4 regions of the Streptomyces sp. NPDC127197 genome follow, and region 2 is predicted to be linked to each of the others. Evidence: riboswitches for the same ligand, from Rfam matches in the RefSeq annotation. Region 2 holds a riboswitch; each other region holds the start of a gene.
What was found. Region 2 has a riboswitch for cyclic di-AMP ahead of ACFVJQ_RS36620 (M23 family metallopeptidase). Riboswitches for the same ligand answer to the same signal wherever they lie in the genome.
Positions count from the first base shown of each region.

Region 1: another riboswitch for cyclic di-AMP. It lies ahead of ACFVJQ_RS00200 (transglycosylase SLT domain-containing protein); the one in region 2 lies ahead of ACFVJQ_RS36620 (M23 family metallopeptidase).
Region 3: another riboswitch for cyclic di-AMP. It lies ahead of ACFVJQ_RS39665 (peptidoglycan DD-metalloendopeptidase family protein); the one in region 2 lies ahead of ACFVJQ_RS36620 (M23 family metallopeptidase).
Region 4: another riboswitch for cyclic di-AMP. It lies ahead of ACFVJQ_RS12930 (M23 family metallopeptidase); the one in region 2 lies ahead of ACFVJQ_RS36620 (M23 family metallopeptidase).

Region 1 covers NZ_JBHXVG010000001.1:39,488-43,690, reverse strand. The annotation lists gene ACFVJQ_RS00210 (outer membrane lipoprotein carrier protein LolA) at 1-321, opposite strand, end outside; gene ACFVJQ_RS00205 (polyprenyl synthetase family protein) at 629-1,639, opposite strand; cyclic di-AMP (ydaO/yuaA leader) riboswitch at 2,307-2,486, shown strand; gene ACFVJQ_RS00200 (transglycosylase SLT domain-containing protein) at 2,492-2,980, shown strand; gene ACFVJQ_RS00195 (HAD family hydrolase) at 2,992-3,876, opposite strand; gene fahA (fumarylacetoacetase) at 4,162-4,203, shown strand, end outside.
Region 2 covers NZ_JBHXVG010000037.1:22,083-26,285, reverse strand. The annotation lists gene ACFVJQ_RS36630 (M16 family metallopeptidase) at 1-747, shown strand, start outside; gene ACFVJQ_RS36625 (M16 family metallopeptidase) at 744-2,132, shown strand; cyclic di-AMP (ydaO/yuaA leader) riboswitch at 2,336-2,500, shown strand; gene ACFVJQ_RS36620 (M23 family metallopeptidase) at 2,514-3,278, shown strand; gene ACFVJQ_RS36615 (GntR family transcriptional regulator) at 3,467-4,162, shown strand.
Region 3 covers NZ_JBHXVG010000048.1:40,239-44,441, reverse strand. The annotation lists gene ACFVJQ_RS39670 (alpha-galactosidase) at 1-1,302, shown strand, start outside; cyclic di-AMP (ydaO/yuaA leader) riboswitch at 1,610-1,767, shown strand; gene ACFVJQ_RS39665 (peptidoglycan DD-metalloendopeptidase family protein) at 1,772-2,776, shown strand; gene ACFVJQ_RS39660 (SGNH/GDSL hydrolase family protein) at 2,991-3,776, shown strand; gene ACFVJQ_RS39655 (TetR family transcriptional regulator C-terminal domain-containing protein) at 3,894-4,203, opposite strand, start outside.
Region 4 covers NZ_JBHXVG010000006.1:326,185-330,387, forward strand. The annotation lists gene ribA (GTP cyclohydrolase II) at 1-243, shown strand, start outside; tRNA gene ACFVJQ_RS12920 (tRNA-Met) at 319-392, shown strand; gene ACFVJQ_RS12925 (PP2C family protein-serine/threonine phosphatase) at 567-1,799, shown strand; cyclic di-AMP (ydaO/yuaA leader) riboswitch at 1,992-2,149, shown strand; gene ACFVJQ_RS12930 (M23 family metallopeptidase) at 2,161-3,207, shown strand; gene ACFVJQ_RS12935 (PrsW family intramembrane metalloprotease) at 3,326-4,203, opposite strand, start outside.

The sequences.
Region 1 (4,203 bases), on a different contig from region 2:
GTCCGAGGGGGTTGCGCCGGACGTCAGCCCGCTCTCCAGGCCGCCCAGGTCGGGCAGTCCCAGATCGGTGCTGATCTTCACCGTGCCGGACAGCTGCTGTACGTCCGACTCGGCGATCTTCTCGATGAGTTGCTGTGCGCTGATCTCCGGCAGGTCGGGGCTGCCGGAGTCGGCGATCGCGGGAACGAGCCCGATGGTCCCCGCAGCCACCCCCAGGACCGCCGCCGGGACGACGTACCGCGCGGCCTTGCGCCGCCGCGCCGCGCGCAGCTCTTCGGCCTGCGCCGCGGTCGTGCTGTCGTCGGATTCGTACGGTGCCATGTGTGCCTTACCTCCGTCGTCGGCGGCGGCTGTCCGTCACTTCGCGTCCTCGCACTCGTCCACCCTGAGCCGCCATTCTCACCCGAATCGGTGAGGAGTGGTGTGTTCCGTGGTCTCCATCTGACCAAACCGGATGCGAAGAAGCGTCAGACCGCGGGCTCAACTCCGTGTACTGCTGCGGTATGACACAAGCGAGCGGCGCCTCCCCCGACCCGTAGGGGTCGTAGGGGAGGCGCCACCTCGATACCGGGTTCCGGCGATCCGCCGAACAGGCCCCGCGATTCCGGCATGATCCGCCGGTCGGGTCCTATCCCGCGCGGTGCACCACCGCGTCGCACAGTTCGATGAGCGCCGCCTTGGCATCGCACTCCCGCAGCGGCGCAAGCGCCGACCGCGCATCCTCCGCGTACCGCACGGTGTCCCGTCGCGCCTGCTCCAGCGCGGGGTGCGCGCGCAGCGCGGCCAGCGCCTGCGCATGCCGGGCGTCGTCCGTCAGGTCGGAGTCCAGCAGCTCGCACAGGGCGATGTCCTCGGCCAGCCCCAGCCGGGCCGCGCGCTCGCGCAGCCGCAGCACGGGCAGGGTCGCGATGCCCTCCCGCAGATCCGTCCCCGGCGTCTTCCCGGACTCGTGGGAGTCGGACGCGATGTCCAGCACGTCGTCGGCGAGCTGGAAGGCGACGCCCAGCCGTTCGCCGTACTGCGTCAGGACGTTCACGAGCGACTCGTCGGCGCCCGACATCATCGCGCCGAAGCGGCACGAGACCGCCACCAGCGACCCCGTCTTGCCGGCCAGTACGTCCAGGTAGTGCTCGACCGGGTCGCGCCCGTCCGACGGCCCCGCCGTCTCCAGGATCTGACCGGTGACCAGCCGTTCGAACGCCTCCGCCTGCACCCGCACCGCCTCCGGCCCGAGGTCGGCCAGGATGTGCGAGGCACGGGCGAAGAGGAAGTCGCCGGTGAGGACCGCGACCGAGTTGCCCCAGCGGGCGTTCGCGCTCGCTACCCCGCGCCGTACCTCCGCCTCGTCCATCACGTCGTCGTGGTACAGCGTCGCGAGGTGGGTCAGCTCCACGACCACGGCCGAGGGCACGACCCCGGGCGCGTAGGGGTCACCGAACTGCGCGGCGAGCATCACCAGCAGCGGGCGGAACCGCTTGCCTCCGGCCCGCACCAGGTGCTGCGCGGCCTCCGTGATGAACGGGACCTCACTCTTGGTTGCTTCGAGCAACCCTTCCTCGACAGCCGCCAATCCGGCCTGGACATCGGCTTCCAGAGCCTGGTCCCGCACGCTCAGCCCGAACGGCCCGACGACGGTCACGAGGGGTCTCCTGTCTGCTGGTGTCTACCGGCGGTTACGCGGTTTGTCGATACGTCGCTGCCTTCACTCAAGTCAGCGTATCCGGTCACGTTTCGATCACCGAGGGCGCCCGGGGTTACAGGCCGGGCTGTATCGGATCACGAGCGGTATGTTTTCGATCAGTTGATACGAGCAGTTATTTATCGACTTAAGTCGAATAGGTGAGCTTTGTCCCGTATCACCCTCGCCGCACCGTCTCACTCCGGCCATTCGGGTGACCTCGACACACACCCGTACACCCCCGCACCCTTCCCCTACGAGGCGACCCTGACCCCCAATGGGGTGATTTGCACAGAAGGTGGAGAGGTTCTCTTCCATCGCATTCGGGAGAAGCGCATCCCACGCACAGCCGATTGATAGGCACTTGAGCTCATTGCCCGATTTGCCACTCTTGCACCCGCGCGTGATGTGACTCACCTTCACCTGTCCACAGGTTTCACACAGTCAGCGACCATCCGGCTTTCCAGGCTGGCGAGTTGAGCCTTGGCACACGCAAAGGATCAAGCTGACAAAACACCCCAGATGAAGATCAAACAGCATGTTGCGTGAACCCGCTACTTGTTTCCGACATGTGCTCTCGCATACGTTCCGGGCCAGTCGGGCGGACGCCGAATCCTGCCGCCGCCCGATACCACCGATGACGAGACCACTCACGCACGGCAGGAGCGGGGGACCCAGGTAAGTCGCCGGGCCGGACGTCGTACGACGCACCGGAACGGCTTGGGGTGAAGTTGCGCTCGCAAGGGCGCGGCCGGGCACCTCCCAGCCCGAACCCGACAGCTCACCTCGCAGGCGAAGGAGAGGAACAAGCCCATGCCTGCAAACGGTCAGCTCTGCCGCACCCGTACCGCCCGCATAGCCCGCAAGCTCGCGGTCGCCGGCACCGGCGCGGCCGTGCTCGCCCTGCCGCTCATCGGTGCGAGCACCGCATCGGCCGCCACCCCCGCCGCGGTGACCGCGAAGACCGCCACCACGGCGTACTCCGACAACCTCGACGGCTGGATCCGCGAGTCGCTCGCCATCATGGCGCAGCACGGAATCCCGGGCTCCTACAACGGCATCTACCGCAACGTCATGCGCGAGTCGTCCGGCAACCCGGCCGCCATCAACAACTGGGACTCCAACGCGGCCAAGGGCACCCCGTCCAAGGGCCTGCTCCAGGTCATCGACCCGACCTTCGCCGCTTACCACGTGCCCGGCACGGCCTACGACCCGTTCGACCCGGTCGCCAACATCACCGCCGCCTGCAACTACGCGGCCGACCGCTACGGCTCGATCGACAACGTCTTCGGCGCCTACTGAGCCCTTCGCGCCTACTGAACCTTCGTACCCACCGAGGGCCTGCGCCCGCCGAGCCGCTGCGGGCGCCGGTCCTCGGTGAGGAGCTGTTCGAGGACGACGGCGATGCCGTCGTCCTCGTTCGAGAGGGTGATCTCGTCGGCCACCGCCTTCAGTTCGGGGTGCGCGTTGGCCATGGCGACGCCGTGGGCGGCCCAGTCGAACATCGGGATGTCGTTGGGCATGTCTCCGAAGGCGATGGTGTCCTCGGGGCGCAGCCCCAGATGCCGGGCCGCCAGCGCCAACCCCGTCGCCTTGGTGATGCCGGACGGCTGAAGCTCGACCGTCCCGGGCCCCGACATGGTGACCGTCGCGAGCGAACCCACCACCGAGCGGGCCACCGACGCCAACTCGTCGTCGGACAGGGCGGGATGGCGCAGCAGCACCTTGCTGATGGGCTCGCACCACAGGTCGGCACGCCGGCCGACCCGTACCGCCGGCAACGTCGGGTGCGGCATCCGATACCCCGGCTCGATGAGCGTCAGGCCGTCGACGCCGTCCTGGTCGACGGCCGCATACACCGTGCCGACCTCCGCCTCGATCTTGCCGAGCGCGGTCTCGGCCAGTTCCCGGTCCAGGGTGACCGACCACAGCAGACGGTCCACGCCGGCGTCGTACAGCTGCGCGCCCTGCCCGCACACCGCGAGTCCCCCGCCACCCAGGAACTTCAGCAGCGGCCGCACCCTGGGCGCCGGCCGTCCCGTCACCACCAGATGCCGGGCACCGGCCGCCGAGACCCGCGCGAGCGCGGTGAGCGACCGGTCGGAGACCGTGTCGTCGCCGCGCAGCAGCGTTCCGTCCAGGTCGGTGGCGATGAGGGCGTACGAGGTGCGCTCGGCATATGCGATGGGTGCGGCCATGATCAGAGAATACGGACACCGCGCCCACGCCGTTCATCCCCAACTCCCTTCCACGCCCCCACATTTCAGCGGTCCGGCCCCTCGCGCCGGCCGTCGGGCGGACGAAGGCGCGTTGCGGATGGCGGGTCACGGACAGCGTGACGAGGTCACGGGTATGCACGACTCCCCCATTCCGAACATTGCGGACCCTTTGCGTGCTTAAGTCACTGCCCAAGACGGCCGCCGCAGCCGTAACGTGTGCCGCGACCGCATGGACCGTACGTACGAAAGTGAGGCAGCACCCCGATGCCCCCCTTCGATGTCCCCGAGGGCGACCCCTTCGGTCCG
Region 2 (4,203 bases):
AACGCGGTGCTGTCCGTCGTCGGTGACATCGACCCGGAGCAGACGCTCGCCTGGATCGAGAAGTACTTCGGCTCCATCCCCTCCCACGACGGCAAGCCCGCCCCGCGCGACGGCGCGCTGCCCGAGATCATCGGCGAGCAGCTGCGCGAGATCGTCGAGGAGGAGGTCCCGGCGCGCGCCCTGATGGCCGCCTACCGGCTCCCGCACGACGGCACGCGCGCGTGCGACGCGGCCGACCTGGCCCTCACCGTCCTCGGCGGCGGCGAGTCGTCCCGCCTCTACAACCGGCTCGTACGGCGTGACCGTACGGCCGTGGCGGCCGGGTTCGGCCTGCTGCGGCTGGCCGGAGCGCCCTCCCTGGGATGGCTGGACGTGAAGACCTCCGGTGACGTCGAGGTGCCGGTCATCGAGGCCGCCATCGACGAGGAGCTCGCCCGGTTCGCCGAGGAGGGCCCCACGGCCGAGGAAATGGAGCGCGCCCAGGCCCAGTTGGAGCGCGAGTGGCTGGACCGGCTCGGCACGGTCGCCGGCCGCGCCGACGAACTGTGCCGGTACGCCGTGCTGTTCGGCGACCCGCAGCTGGCCCTGACCGCCGTCCAGCGCGTGCTGGACGTCACGGCCGAAGAGGTCCAGGAGGTCGCCAAGGCCCGCCTGCGCCCCGACAACCGCGCGGTGCTCGTCTACGAGCCGACCGCCGCCGACGCCACCGAAGCCACCGACGACAACAACGAGGAGGCGGCCCAGTGACCGAGCTCGCCACGATGGAGTTCCACCCCCAGCCCCGGGCGGGCGAGGCCAGGCCGTGGGCCTTCCCGGCGCCCACGCGCGGGACGCTCGACAACGGCCTGACGGTCCTGCGCTGCCACCGCCCCGGCCAGCAGGTCGTCGCCGTCGAGGTGCTCCTGGGCGCGCCCCTGGAGGCCGAGCCGACCGGCCTCGACGGCGTCGCCACGATCATGGCGCGGGCCTTCTCCGAGGGCACCGACAAGCACTCCGCCGAGGAGTTCGCCGCCGAGCTGGAGCGCTGCGGCGCCACCCTCGACTCGCACGCCGACCACCCCGGCGTCCGCCTGAGCCTGGAGGTCCCCGCCTCCCGTCTGGCCAAGGCCCTCGGCCTGCTCGCCGACGCCCTCAGGGCGCCCGCATTCGCCGACAGCGAGGTCGAGCGGCTCGTGCGCAACCGCCTCGACGAGATCCCGCACGAGCTGGCCAATCCGTCCCGCCGTGCCGCCAAGGAGCTCTCCAAGGAGCTGTTCCCGGCGACCTCGCGCATGTCGCGCCCGCGCCAGGGCACCGAGGAGACGGTCGCCGCCATCGACTCCGCGGCCGTGCGCGCCTTCTACGAGAAGCACGTCCGGCCCGCCACGGCCAGCGCAGTCGTCGTCGGCGACCTCACCGGCGTCGACCTCGACGCGCTGCTCGGTGACACCCTGGGCGCCTGGACCGGTGCCCCGGCCCAGCCGCGCCCCGTGCCGCCGGTGACCGCCGACGACACCGGCCGGGTCGTCATCGTGGACCGCCCCGGCGCCGTGCAGACCCAGCTGCTGATCGGCCGCGTCGGCTCCGACCGGCACGACCGCGTGTGGCCTGCCCAGGTGCTCGGCACGTATTGCCTGGGCGGCACCCTCACCTCCCGCCTGGACCGTGTCCTGCGCGAGGAGAAGGGCTACACCTACGGAGTGCGCGCGTTCGGCCAGGTGCTGCGCTCGGCGCCCGACGGCAGCGGCGCCGCGATGCTCGCCATCAGCGGCTCCGTCGACACGCCGAACACCGGTCCCGCCCTGCAGGACCTCTGGACGGTGCTGCGCACACTCGCCGAGCAGGGTCTGACCGATCCCGAGCGGGACGTCGCCGTACAGAACCTCGTCGGGGTGGCGCCGCTCAAGTACGAGACCGCGGCGGCCGTCGCGAGCACGCTGGCCGACCAGGTCGAGCAGCACCTGCCCGACGACTACCAGGCGACGCTGTACCAGCAGCTCGCCGCGACGGGCACCGTCGAGGCCACCGCGGCGGTCGTCAACGCCTTCCCGGTGGACCGTCTCGTGACCGTCCTCGTCGGCGATGCGGCGCAGATCAAGGAGCCTGTCGCGGCCCTCGGCATCGGCGAAGTCACCGTCGTCACGGCCGAGTAGAAGGCCTGACAGCGGCACGCGCGCGTAGGGGCCCTGGTGACGAAAGAGTCACCAGGGCCCCTTTATGTCCCAATTGAGGGAGAGGCTGCCTGTCTGACCTGTGGCATGCGCTACAAAAGCCGTGTTCTGTTTGGGGATTGAAAGATGCCCCGTTTAGCGTCTTCCGGGCTGTCCGTCAGGCAGTGCGCCGCGCCCGCGGCACCGGACAGCCATCGCCGAGTCCCCGAACGGCGCGAGCCAGGGGAGCCGGGGACCCAACGATGCAGTCCCTGGGGTGAATCGGACGCCCGCGCGCAGCGAGGGGGTCCGTAGGAGACCTTCCTGCTCCGAACCCGTCAGCTAACCCGGTAGGCGAGAAGGAAGGAAAGGACCAGCCACTTCATGGCGTTCACCCGCGCCACCGGGAAGCATCGTCGTCCCAGCCGGATACAGCGCAGCACCGCCCGCGCCGCGGGCGTCGCCGCGCTCACCACCACCGGCGTCGTCGGCACCCTGGCCGCCCCCGCGCTCGCCGCCGAGCCGGCGCTCGAGCAGACCGGCCTGCTGCCGGTCGTCACCATCGGCGACTCGGTCGCCGACCAGATCGACGCTCAGGCGGCCGCCCAGCAGCAGGCCGCCGAGGAGGCCGCCGCCGAGAAGGCGGCCGAAGCGGCCGCCGAGAAGCGCGCGGAGGAGCGGGCCAAGGAGGCGCGCGAGGCCAAGGAGCGGGCCGCCCGTGAGGCCGAGCGCAAGCGACTCAACACCTATGTGCTGCCCATCACCGGCTCCTATGTCTCCACCGGCTACCAGTCCGGCGGCTCCCTGTGGTCCTCCGGCAGCCACACCGGTGTCGACTTCCACGCCACGAGCGGCACGCCCGTCCACGCGGTCGGCTCCGGCACCGTCGTCGAGGCCGGCTGGGGCGGGGCGTACGGCAATCAAGTCGTGATCAAGATGAACGACGGTACGTACACCCAGTACGGCCACCTGTCGTCCATCGCCGTCTCGGTCGGCCAGACGGTCACCCCGGGACAGCAGATCGCCCTCTCCGGCGCCACCGGCAACGTCACCGGAGCACACCTGCACTTCGAGGCCCGTACGACCGCCGAGTACGGCTCGGACATCGACCCCCTGGCCTACCTCCGCTCGCACGGTGTGAGCGTCTGACGACAGGCGGCTGCGCTGCCCGAAGCCCTGGCTCCCCGAGCCGGGGCTTTCGGCGTTTCAGGGGTCTGTTTGTCCAAAAAATATCCATGGATTCCGGCCCGCCATCGGAAATTCCGGCTCTTTGCAATAGAGTCACTGAACACACGTCAATCGTCGACGTTTCACGGGGATTAAGGCGGAGGTCGGTCATGCGTATTCCGGCGCACTCGGTGTGCACGGCGATCCGGGACGACATCGTCGCGGGTGTCTACGAGCGTGGCGGCCGGCTCACCGAGGAACTCCTCGCGCGCCGCTACGGCGTCTCGCGCGTCCCCGTCCGGGAGGCCCTGCGCACCCTGGAAGCGGAGGGTTTCGTGGTGACCCGGCGGCACGCGGGCGCGTGCGTCGCGGAGCCCACCGAGCAGGAGGCCTCCGACCTGCTGGAGATGCGCATGCTGCTGGAGCCGCTCGGCGCCGCCCGGGCCGCCCAGCGGCGCACCGAGGCCCATCTGAAGGTCCTGCGCGGTCTCGTCCGGCTGGGCCAGGAGCGGGCGAGGAGGGGCAACAGCGAGGATCTGCGCTCGCTGGGCGGCTGGTTCCACGAGACGCTCGCCCAGGCCTCCGGCAGCCCCGCGCTGATCGCGATGCTGACCCAGCTGCGGCACAAGATCGCCTGGATGTACGCCGTGGAGGCGCCGGCCAGCCCCGCGGAGTCCTGGACGGAGCACGGCGCGATCGTGGACGCCGTGGCGCGCGGCGACGGCGAGCGCGCGCGGGCCATCACGGCGCTGCACACCGAGCGCGCGACCGCCGCGCACCGGCTCCGGTTCGTCGGCGGCCAGGATCGCACCGACCGTGTGAGGACTTCGCAACACCCCGTAAACATGTCCAGCCTGCGGCATTAACATATGCGCCGTATACAAAGAGGAGATATTCGGTGGCGGTG
Region 3 (4,203 bases), on a different contig from region 2:
TCCTTCACCACCCCTGTCTTCGCCGGCCTCTGGAGCGACGGCGGCTTCGGCGGTGCCAGCCGCGCCTGGCACGCCTACCAGCGCGCCTACGTCATTCCGGACGCCGAGCGGGACCGGCCGGTGCTGTTCAACTCCTGGGAGGCCACCGAGTTCGACATCAGCGAGGAGCAGCAGCGGGCGCTCGCCCGGCGGGCCGCGGCGATCGGCGTCGAGCTGTTCGTCGTCGACGACGGCTGGTTCGGGACGCGCACCAGCGACCGCGCCGGGCTCGGCGACTGGACACCCAACCCCGACCGCTTCCCGGCCGGGCTCAAGCCGCTCGCCGACGACGTGCACGCGCTCGGGATGCAGTTCGGGATCTGGGTCGAGCCCGAGATGGTCAACCCGGACAGCGAGCTGTACCGCGCCCACCCGGACTGGGTGCAGTTCCAACCGGGGCGAAAGCGGACAGAACTTCGCAATCAGCTCGTACTGAACCTTGCGCGGGAGGATGTGCAGGACTACCTCTGGGAGCAGCTGCACGGGCTCCTGTCCAGCGCCCCGATCGACTACGTGAAGTGGGACTTCAACCGTTGCTTCACCGATGCCGGCTGGCCCGGTGAGCCATATCCGCAGCGGCTGTGGGTCGACCATGTGCGCGCCGTGTACGCCCTGTTGGACCGGCTGCGGGCGGCTCATCCCGGTGTCGCCTTCGAGTCCTGCTCGGGTGGCGGCGGTCGCATCGACCTCGGTGTGATGAGCCGTACCGACCAGGTGTGGACCTCCGACAACACCGATCCGCTCGACCGGCTCGCCATCCAGGACGGCTTCAGTCAGATCCACCCCGCGCGCGTGATGGCCGCCTGGGTCACCGACAGCCCCAACACCCAGCTCAACGGCCGGATCAGCTCGCTGCGCTTCCGCTTCGTCAGCGCCATGGCCGGGGTGCTCGGCGTCGGGGGCGACCTCACTCGGTGGACCGACGAGGAGCTCGCGGAGGCCCGGGACTGGGTGGCGCTCTACAAGGAGATCCGGCCACTCGTGCAGCGCGGGGACCTCCACCGGCTGCGGCCGCCACGGGGCGGGCTGAGCGCCGTCCAGTACGTACGCGGCGACGAGGCCGTCGTACTCGCCTGGCTTCAGGCGCAGAGCTACGGGGAACCCGTCCCGGCGCTGCGGCTGCGCGGTCTCGACCCCACCGCGTCGTATGAATGCCGCGAAACGGGCGAAGTGCACCGAGGTGCCGTACTGCTGCACCGCGGACTGCGCACCGGACTGCGAGGTGACCTCGATGCGACGGTTCTCCGACTGCGCCGCATCTGACTCTTCTGTCCGAATTAGCCTCTTCATTCCAACTCGCTCGGGAATAAAGGAACCTGGAGCGATGTCACGTGAGCAGCGTCATATCCGTGACCGTGAGTCGCTCGTCATGTCCACGTAATTCAAGCGCTTTTCAAGGGCATTTGCGGAACGTGACGGTTCCGGAATTCACGGAGGGTGACCGTGAATTCGGTGAACTGATCAAGAAGTAGGCGTTCGTGCGGAACCTCTTGCTTGTCCCGTTGCGTCTTGTTCGCTTACGTTCCACACCGATCCGGGCGGACGCCTAATCCTGCCGCCGCCCGGTGCCCGCGCAAACTCACCCGTGTACGGCAGGAGCGGGGGACCCACAGGTACAAATGCCTGTTCCGGTCTCCGGAACGGCTAGGGGTACAGCCGCGTTTCGGCGCGGCCGGGCATCTCCAGCCCGCACCCGACAGCTCACCTCGCAGGCGCCGGAGAGGAATTCGCCATGCCCGCGAAGGGTAAGCACCGCCGTCCGAAGACCCAGCGTTTCACCCGTTCCATCGCCATTGCCGGAACCGGTGGCGCCGCACTCGCCCTCCCTCTGATGGGGGCCGCCGGCGCCCATGCTGCCACTGCGCAGTCCGCTCCGGAAAACGCCGTTCAGTCGGTCGCCGCAGAGAAGGCCGCCGCCCAGAAGAAGGCCGCCGAAAAGAAGTCCGCCGCGAAGAACGCCGGTGTGAAGACCTATTCGGTGAAGATCGGCGACTACCTTGCGAAGATCGCCGAGGATCAGAACGTCAGCGGTGGCTGGCAGAAGCTCTACCAGGACAACCGTGAGGCAGTCGGCGACAACCCGTCGCTGATCCACCCCGGCCTGAAGCTCACGATCGGCAAGAAGGCCGCGGCGAGCACGGACAAGCCGTCGTCCACTTCGCCCTCTTCCTCCTCTTCGTCGGAGTCGTCCGAGGCGTCCGAGTCGTCCGAGGCGTCGAAGTCGACGAACTCGACGGAGTCCTCGGCGAAGTCGTCCGACCAGTCGTCCGCCGAGTCCTCCTCGTCGAACGCGTCGACGGCCACCCAGAGCGCCGCCGGCACCTCCACCGGCTTCTCCGCCCCCGTGGACAGCGCCGCCGTCAGCACCGCCTACAAGGTGGCGGGCAGCATGTGGTCCAGCGGCTACCACACCGGCGTCGACTTCGTCACCCCGACGGGCACCCCGCTCAAGGCCGTGGGCGCCGGCACGGTCGTCTCCGCGGGCTGGGCCGGTGCGTACGGCAACCAGGTCGTCATCAAGCTGGCCGACGGCTACTACGCCCAGTACGCCCACCTGTCCTCGCTGTCCGTCTCCAGCGGCCAGACCGTGACCGCGGGCCAGCAGATCGGCTTCTCGGGTTCGACCGGCAACTCGACCGGCCCGCACCTGCACTTCGAGATCCGCACCACGCCGGACTACGGCTCGGACGTGGACCCGGTCGCGTACCTCCGCTCGCACGGCGTCTCCGTCGGCTGACGCACGCGCCTCGCACACCGCCGAAGGCCGGACCCCGATCCCCGGGTCCGGCCTTCGGCGGTGTGCGGACGCAGGGGTTATTCCGCAGTTGACCAACCTTTTGGCAGTGGCTTATCTCACCGCCCGTCAACCCCTTCCTACGGTCGCGTAGGTCACATTCGACGCGGAATCATGTCCCGACGTGGCAGACGATTCGAAGAATGACAGCAGATCAGTGATCGGGTCGTACGTGGCGGTGGGGGACAGCTTCACCGAGGGCGTAGGCGACCCCGGCCCCGACGGGGCGTTCGTCGGCTGGGCCGACCGCTTCGCCGTACTGCTCGCGGACCGCCGAGCCGAGGGCGACTTCCAGTACACGAACCTCGCCGTGCGCGGAAAACTGCTCGACCAGATCGTGGCGGACCAGCTTCCGCGGGCCGTCGAACTCGCGCCGGACCTGGTCTCGTTCTGCGCCGGCGGCAACGACATCCTCCGGCCCGGCACCGACCCGGACGACGTCGCCGAGCGCTTCGAGCGGGCGATCGCCGCGCTGACGGCCGTCGCGGGCACGGTGATGGTGACGACCGGCTTCGACACCCGGGGCGTACCCCTGCTGAAGCACCTGCGCGGCAAGATCGCCACCTACAACGGGCATGTGCGGGCCATCGCCGACCGGTACGGCTGTCCGGTGCTCGACCTGTGGTCCCTCAGGTCCGTTCAGGACCGCAGGGCCTGGGACGACGACCGGCTGCACCTCTCGCCCGAGGGGCACACGCGCGTGGCGCTGCGGGCCGGTCAGGTCCTCGGCCTCGCCGTCCCCGCCGATCCGGAGCAGCCCTGGCCGCCACTTCCGCCGCGCGGCACGCTCGACGTCCGGCGGGACGACGTCCACTGGGCGCGCGAGTACCTGGTGCCGTGGATCGGCCGCCGATTGCGCGGCGAGTCGTCGGGCGACCACGTGACGGCGAAGGGGACGCTGTCGCCGGACGACATCAGGATGCGGATCGCGTCGGTGGCTTGAGGCACATCCGTGGCGGACGCCAGGGAGCGGGTCGTTCCGATCGCCTACGTCGGACCGGCCCGCGTCCGGCGCGGGCGGGCGTACGCCATGAACCGCAACCTGGTCCTCGCGGACGGCTCACGACCGCCCGGCCGACGGCACCTCAGTCAGTCCCAGCTCGCGGGCGAGCGCCTCGTCGACCCACTCCTGGGCCCGGGCGCGGGAGACCGCGCCCGCATACGACGTCAGCTGCACGGCGAGGCCGTCGAGCAGGGCCGTCAGCCGCAGCGCCGCGCCCATGGGGTCCGGGCAGCGGAACTCGCCGGCGGCCACGCCCTCGGCGATGACCTCGGCGATCGCCGCCTTCCAGCGCCTGTCGAGGTCCCGGGTGACCTCCTGCAGGGCCGGCTCACGCAGGGCGGCAGCCCAGCCCTCTATCCACAGCCGC
Region 4 (4,203 bases), on a different contig from region 2:
GACGCCCGCGACTACACGTCGGCGGCCCAGATGCTCCAGGCCCTGTCCGTCACGGACCTGGACCTGCTGTCCAACAACCCCGACAAGGCCGACCAGCTGCGCACCCTGGGCCTCACGGTCCGCGACCGCATCCCGACGGGCGTCTTCACCACCGCCCACAACGTCCGCTACCTGCGCGCCAAGGTCCTGCAGACGCAGCACACCCTGCCGCTCGGCCGGCTGACCGAGCTGAACGCGGGCTGAACGGCCGTGTCGCCGGGCGGACGCAAACCCTGGCGCGACCGGCCCCGCGGATGGCGTACACTGGAGTCACAACGACGCGGGGTGGAGCAGCTCGGTAGCTCGCTGGGCTCATAACCCAGAGGTCGCAGGTTCAAATCCTGTCCCCGCTACTGAAGGTCTGAGGCCGGAATCCAGTTCATGGATTCCGGCCTCAGGCGTTACCGGACATGACCGAGGGTCACCGGCATGTCATCCGGTCGGCCCCTCCGGCTCGCCCCCCGCCCCCGCTCCGGAAACCCTGGACGGACGAGGCGGTGCGTGGACGTGCGTGGCGGGAGACGAGGGTGCGGCCTGCGGAGGCTGAAGGAGAGGTGCCGTACACCCGAGGGGGCGGGCGGTTGCCTGAGGAGACGGTCCCCGGCCGCGGGCTCGACGGCGAAGCCGCGTACCTGCAGGCCGGCCGGAGCGAGACGCGGCGGATCTCCTACGCGCGCACCTTCGTCCGGGTGCTCCCTGCGCTGCTGCTCGTCATTGGCGGCGTCTACGACTACGTCACGCCCCGCCCCTACACCGCGGTCCCTCTGTTCACCGCCGCACCCCTGGTCGCCGCCCCGCTGCTGTCCCGGCGGGCCACGATCCTCACTGGCATCGCGTCCGTCGCCGTCGTGCTCGGGCTGCACATCCGGTACGGCACGGTGCTGCGCGTCGACGCGCTCACCGAGCTCGTCACCGTGGCGACGGTCGCCGTGCTGGCCGTGCTCATCAATGTGCTGGTACGCCGCAGCCACGCCCGGCTCGACTCGGCATGGAAGATCGCCGAGGCCGCCCAACGCGCGGTGCTGCCCGAACCCCTCGGCCGGATCGGCGGCTTCGACATCGCGGCACGCTACGAGGCGGCCCAGGCGGACGCCTTCATCGGCGGCGACCTGTACGCGGTGCAGGACAGCCCGCACGGCGTACGCCTCGTCGTGGGCGACGTACGGGGCAAGGGGATGGGCGCGGTGGGGGCCGTCGCCGTGGTCATCGGGGCGTTCCGGGAGGCCGCCGAGCAGGAGGCGACGCTTCAGGGGGTCGCCGAGCGGCTGGAGCGGGCGCTGACGCGCGAGGCCGCGCGGCGCGACGGCGTCGAGGCCACCGAGGGATTCGCCACCGCCGTACTGGCCGAGCTGCCGCCCGGCGACGGGGTCGTACGGATCCTCAACCGCGGTCATCCGTCGCCGCTGCTGCTGTGTGCCGACGGCACCGTACGCCCGCTGCCCGCCCGCGAACCCGCGCTGCCGCTCGGCATGGGCGATCTGGGCGCCGGGCCGGCCCGTGTGGAGGAGTCCCGCTTTCCGGACGGGGCGACGCTGTTGCTGCACACCGACGGCCTGTCCGAGGCCCGAGACGCGCACGGCAGGTTCTACGACCCCGCGGCGCGGCTGGCGGGCCGCACCTTCCGCGGGCCCGGCGAGCTGCTCCGCGCCCTGGCCGAAGAAGTGCGCCGGCACTCCGGGGGCGGGATGACCGACGACATGGCTCTGCTTGCCGTACGACGACCGTCACCGGACGTGACCGGACGAACGCCCTCCGCATAACAACTGACACACGGTCAGAAACTGTGAAGCCCTTGAGTAGTGGTCAACTCGCCCGATTTTCTCCGCTCATGGCCCTGTACGTCCGGCCGGAAATCGTTAAAGATCAAGTGGAACCGCTTGGAATTCATGCCCCGCTTCTATTAACGTCCGATAACGCAGCGCGGTCGTCCCAGCCGTCACAAGAGTCGGCTCCGTGCGCACGCGCCGAATCCCGCAAGGGAACCGGGGAACCACCAACTTGGGGTGAATCGCGGGTAGGTCGCCGTGGCAACACGGCTGATTTACGCGCGTAGGAGACCTTCCTGCTCCGAACCCGTCAGCTAACCCGGTAGGCGAGAAGGAAGGAAAGGAGTACGCCTACGTGGCGTCCAACCGGCCTGCCCCAGAAGCCCCCTTCGTGCCGGCCCAGCGCTCCGGCGACACCGTCGTCTACGGCGGGCAGCGCACCGACGAGGGCCCCTGGGAGGAGTGGAACCCCACCGCGGAGTCCCTCCGTCCCGTACGCGGCCGGCATCGCGTCTCCAAGCAGCGCGGCGGCGGACTCGCCCGCAGTTCCACGGTTCTCGGCGTCGGCGTCATAGCCGCGGTCGGCGCGGGCGGCATGGCCAGCGCGCAGACCGGCAAGCCGCCGGTGTCGATCTCGATGCCCGACCTGCCGGCCGTGGGCACGCTGATCTCCGACGACTCCGCCGACTCCGACACCTCCGACGAGACCGCCACCGCTCCGCTCAGCAGCCTCGGCGTGACCACCGCGGACACCGCCCAGGGCACCACCGACGCCGGTGAGGCGCTGCGCGCCCGCATCATCGCCCAGGCCGAGCAGCAGCAGGACCAGGTCGACACCAAGGCCGCCACCGCTGCCAAGGCCGCCGCCGAGAAGGCCGCCGCCGAGGCCGCCGCCAAGGCCGAGAAGGAGGCCGAGGCCAAGGCCGCCGCCGCGAAGGCGAAGGCCGAGGAGGAGGCCCGCCAGAAGGCCGAGGCCGAGCGCCTCGCCCAGCTGGCCAAGCAGTACGCGCTGCCGACCTCCTCGTACACCATCACCTCGAGCTTCGGTCAGGCCGGTGCCCTGTGGTCCTCCGGCTACCACACCGGCCTCGACTTCGCCGCGCCGACGGGCACGCCGCTCAAGGCCGTGCACAGCGGCACGATCACCGAGGCCGGCTGGAACGGGTCGTACGGCTACAAGACCGTCCTCACCCTCGATGACGGCACCGAGATCTGGTACGCCCACCAGTCCTCCATCAACGTCAGCGTCGGCCAGAAGGTCACCACGGGCGAGGTCATCGGGCGCGTGGGCGCCACGGGCAACGTCACCGGGGCTCACCTGCACCTCGAGGTGCACCCCGACGGCGCGGGCAGTGGCATCGACCCGCTGGCCTGGCTGCAGAGCAAGGGCCTCAACCCCTGACAGCCGCTCCTTTCGAACCCCGGCGGTCCTGACGGCAACCCCCCGACGTCAGGGCTGCCGGTTCGCGGTGCGTGCGGAACGGCTGTTGCCGGGGCCTCACGGCGCTGGTGGCGCGCCCCTACGACTGATACGGGTTGTACGCGGGATGCCCTTGGTACGTGGGATACGGCTGGTATGCGGGATACGGTGCCGCCATCGGCCAGGGCGGCACAGCCACCGGTACCGGCGGAGCCGTCACCCGCGCCGCATACTCCAGCGCCGGCCGCGCCACCTGCCGTCGGCTCCACAGCTCCCGCAGCAGTTCGCCTTCCCGTACGACGAAGTCCGCGCCGGCCCGGCCCCGGCGCCCGCGATGCCGTAGGAACGCCAGCGACGTCGCGTACGCCTCGTACTGCGCCACCGCCCGCGCGGCCGGCTTCCCCAGGTGGTGCCCGGCGTACTCCCTGGCCAGTCGGCGCGCCCGCATCGAACCCAGGGCGAACGGCATGGCCGGGGCCAGCCAGCCGGCGGCGACATAGGCCGGCAGTTCCTCGCGCACGGTCCGCAGCTCCCGCTGCCGGGTCCAGATCACCAGCCAGGTCAGCAGTCCGAACGCGGGCACCATGAACCCGCCGTACACCGCGAAGAATCCGAAGTTGCCGAAGGTCGCCGAGCCGTTCCAGAAGGCGTGCATGCCCATCGCGAGCAGCAGCCCGGACAGCGGCACCAGTACGCGCCGCAGATGCTGGCGCTGCCCGGCGAGCGCCGCGATGCCGAAGCCGATGCCCGTGAGGACGGTGAAGAGGGGGTGCGCGAACGGCGACATGATGACGCGGACGAAGAAGGTCGCCGCCGTGACGGAGGCGATGCCGCTGCCGCCGGTGAGCTGGTCGGTGCCGAAGGCGGTGCCGAGGTAGAGGATGTTCTCGGTGAACGCGAACCCGGTCGCGGTGACCCCGGCGATGACGACACCGTCGACGATCCCGGTGAAGTCCCGGCGGCGGAAGAGGAAGAGCA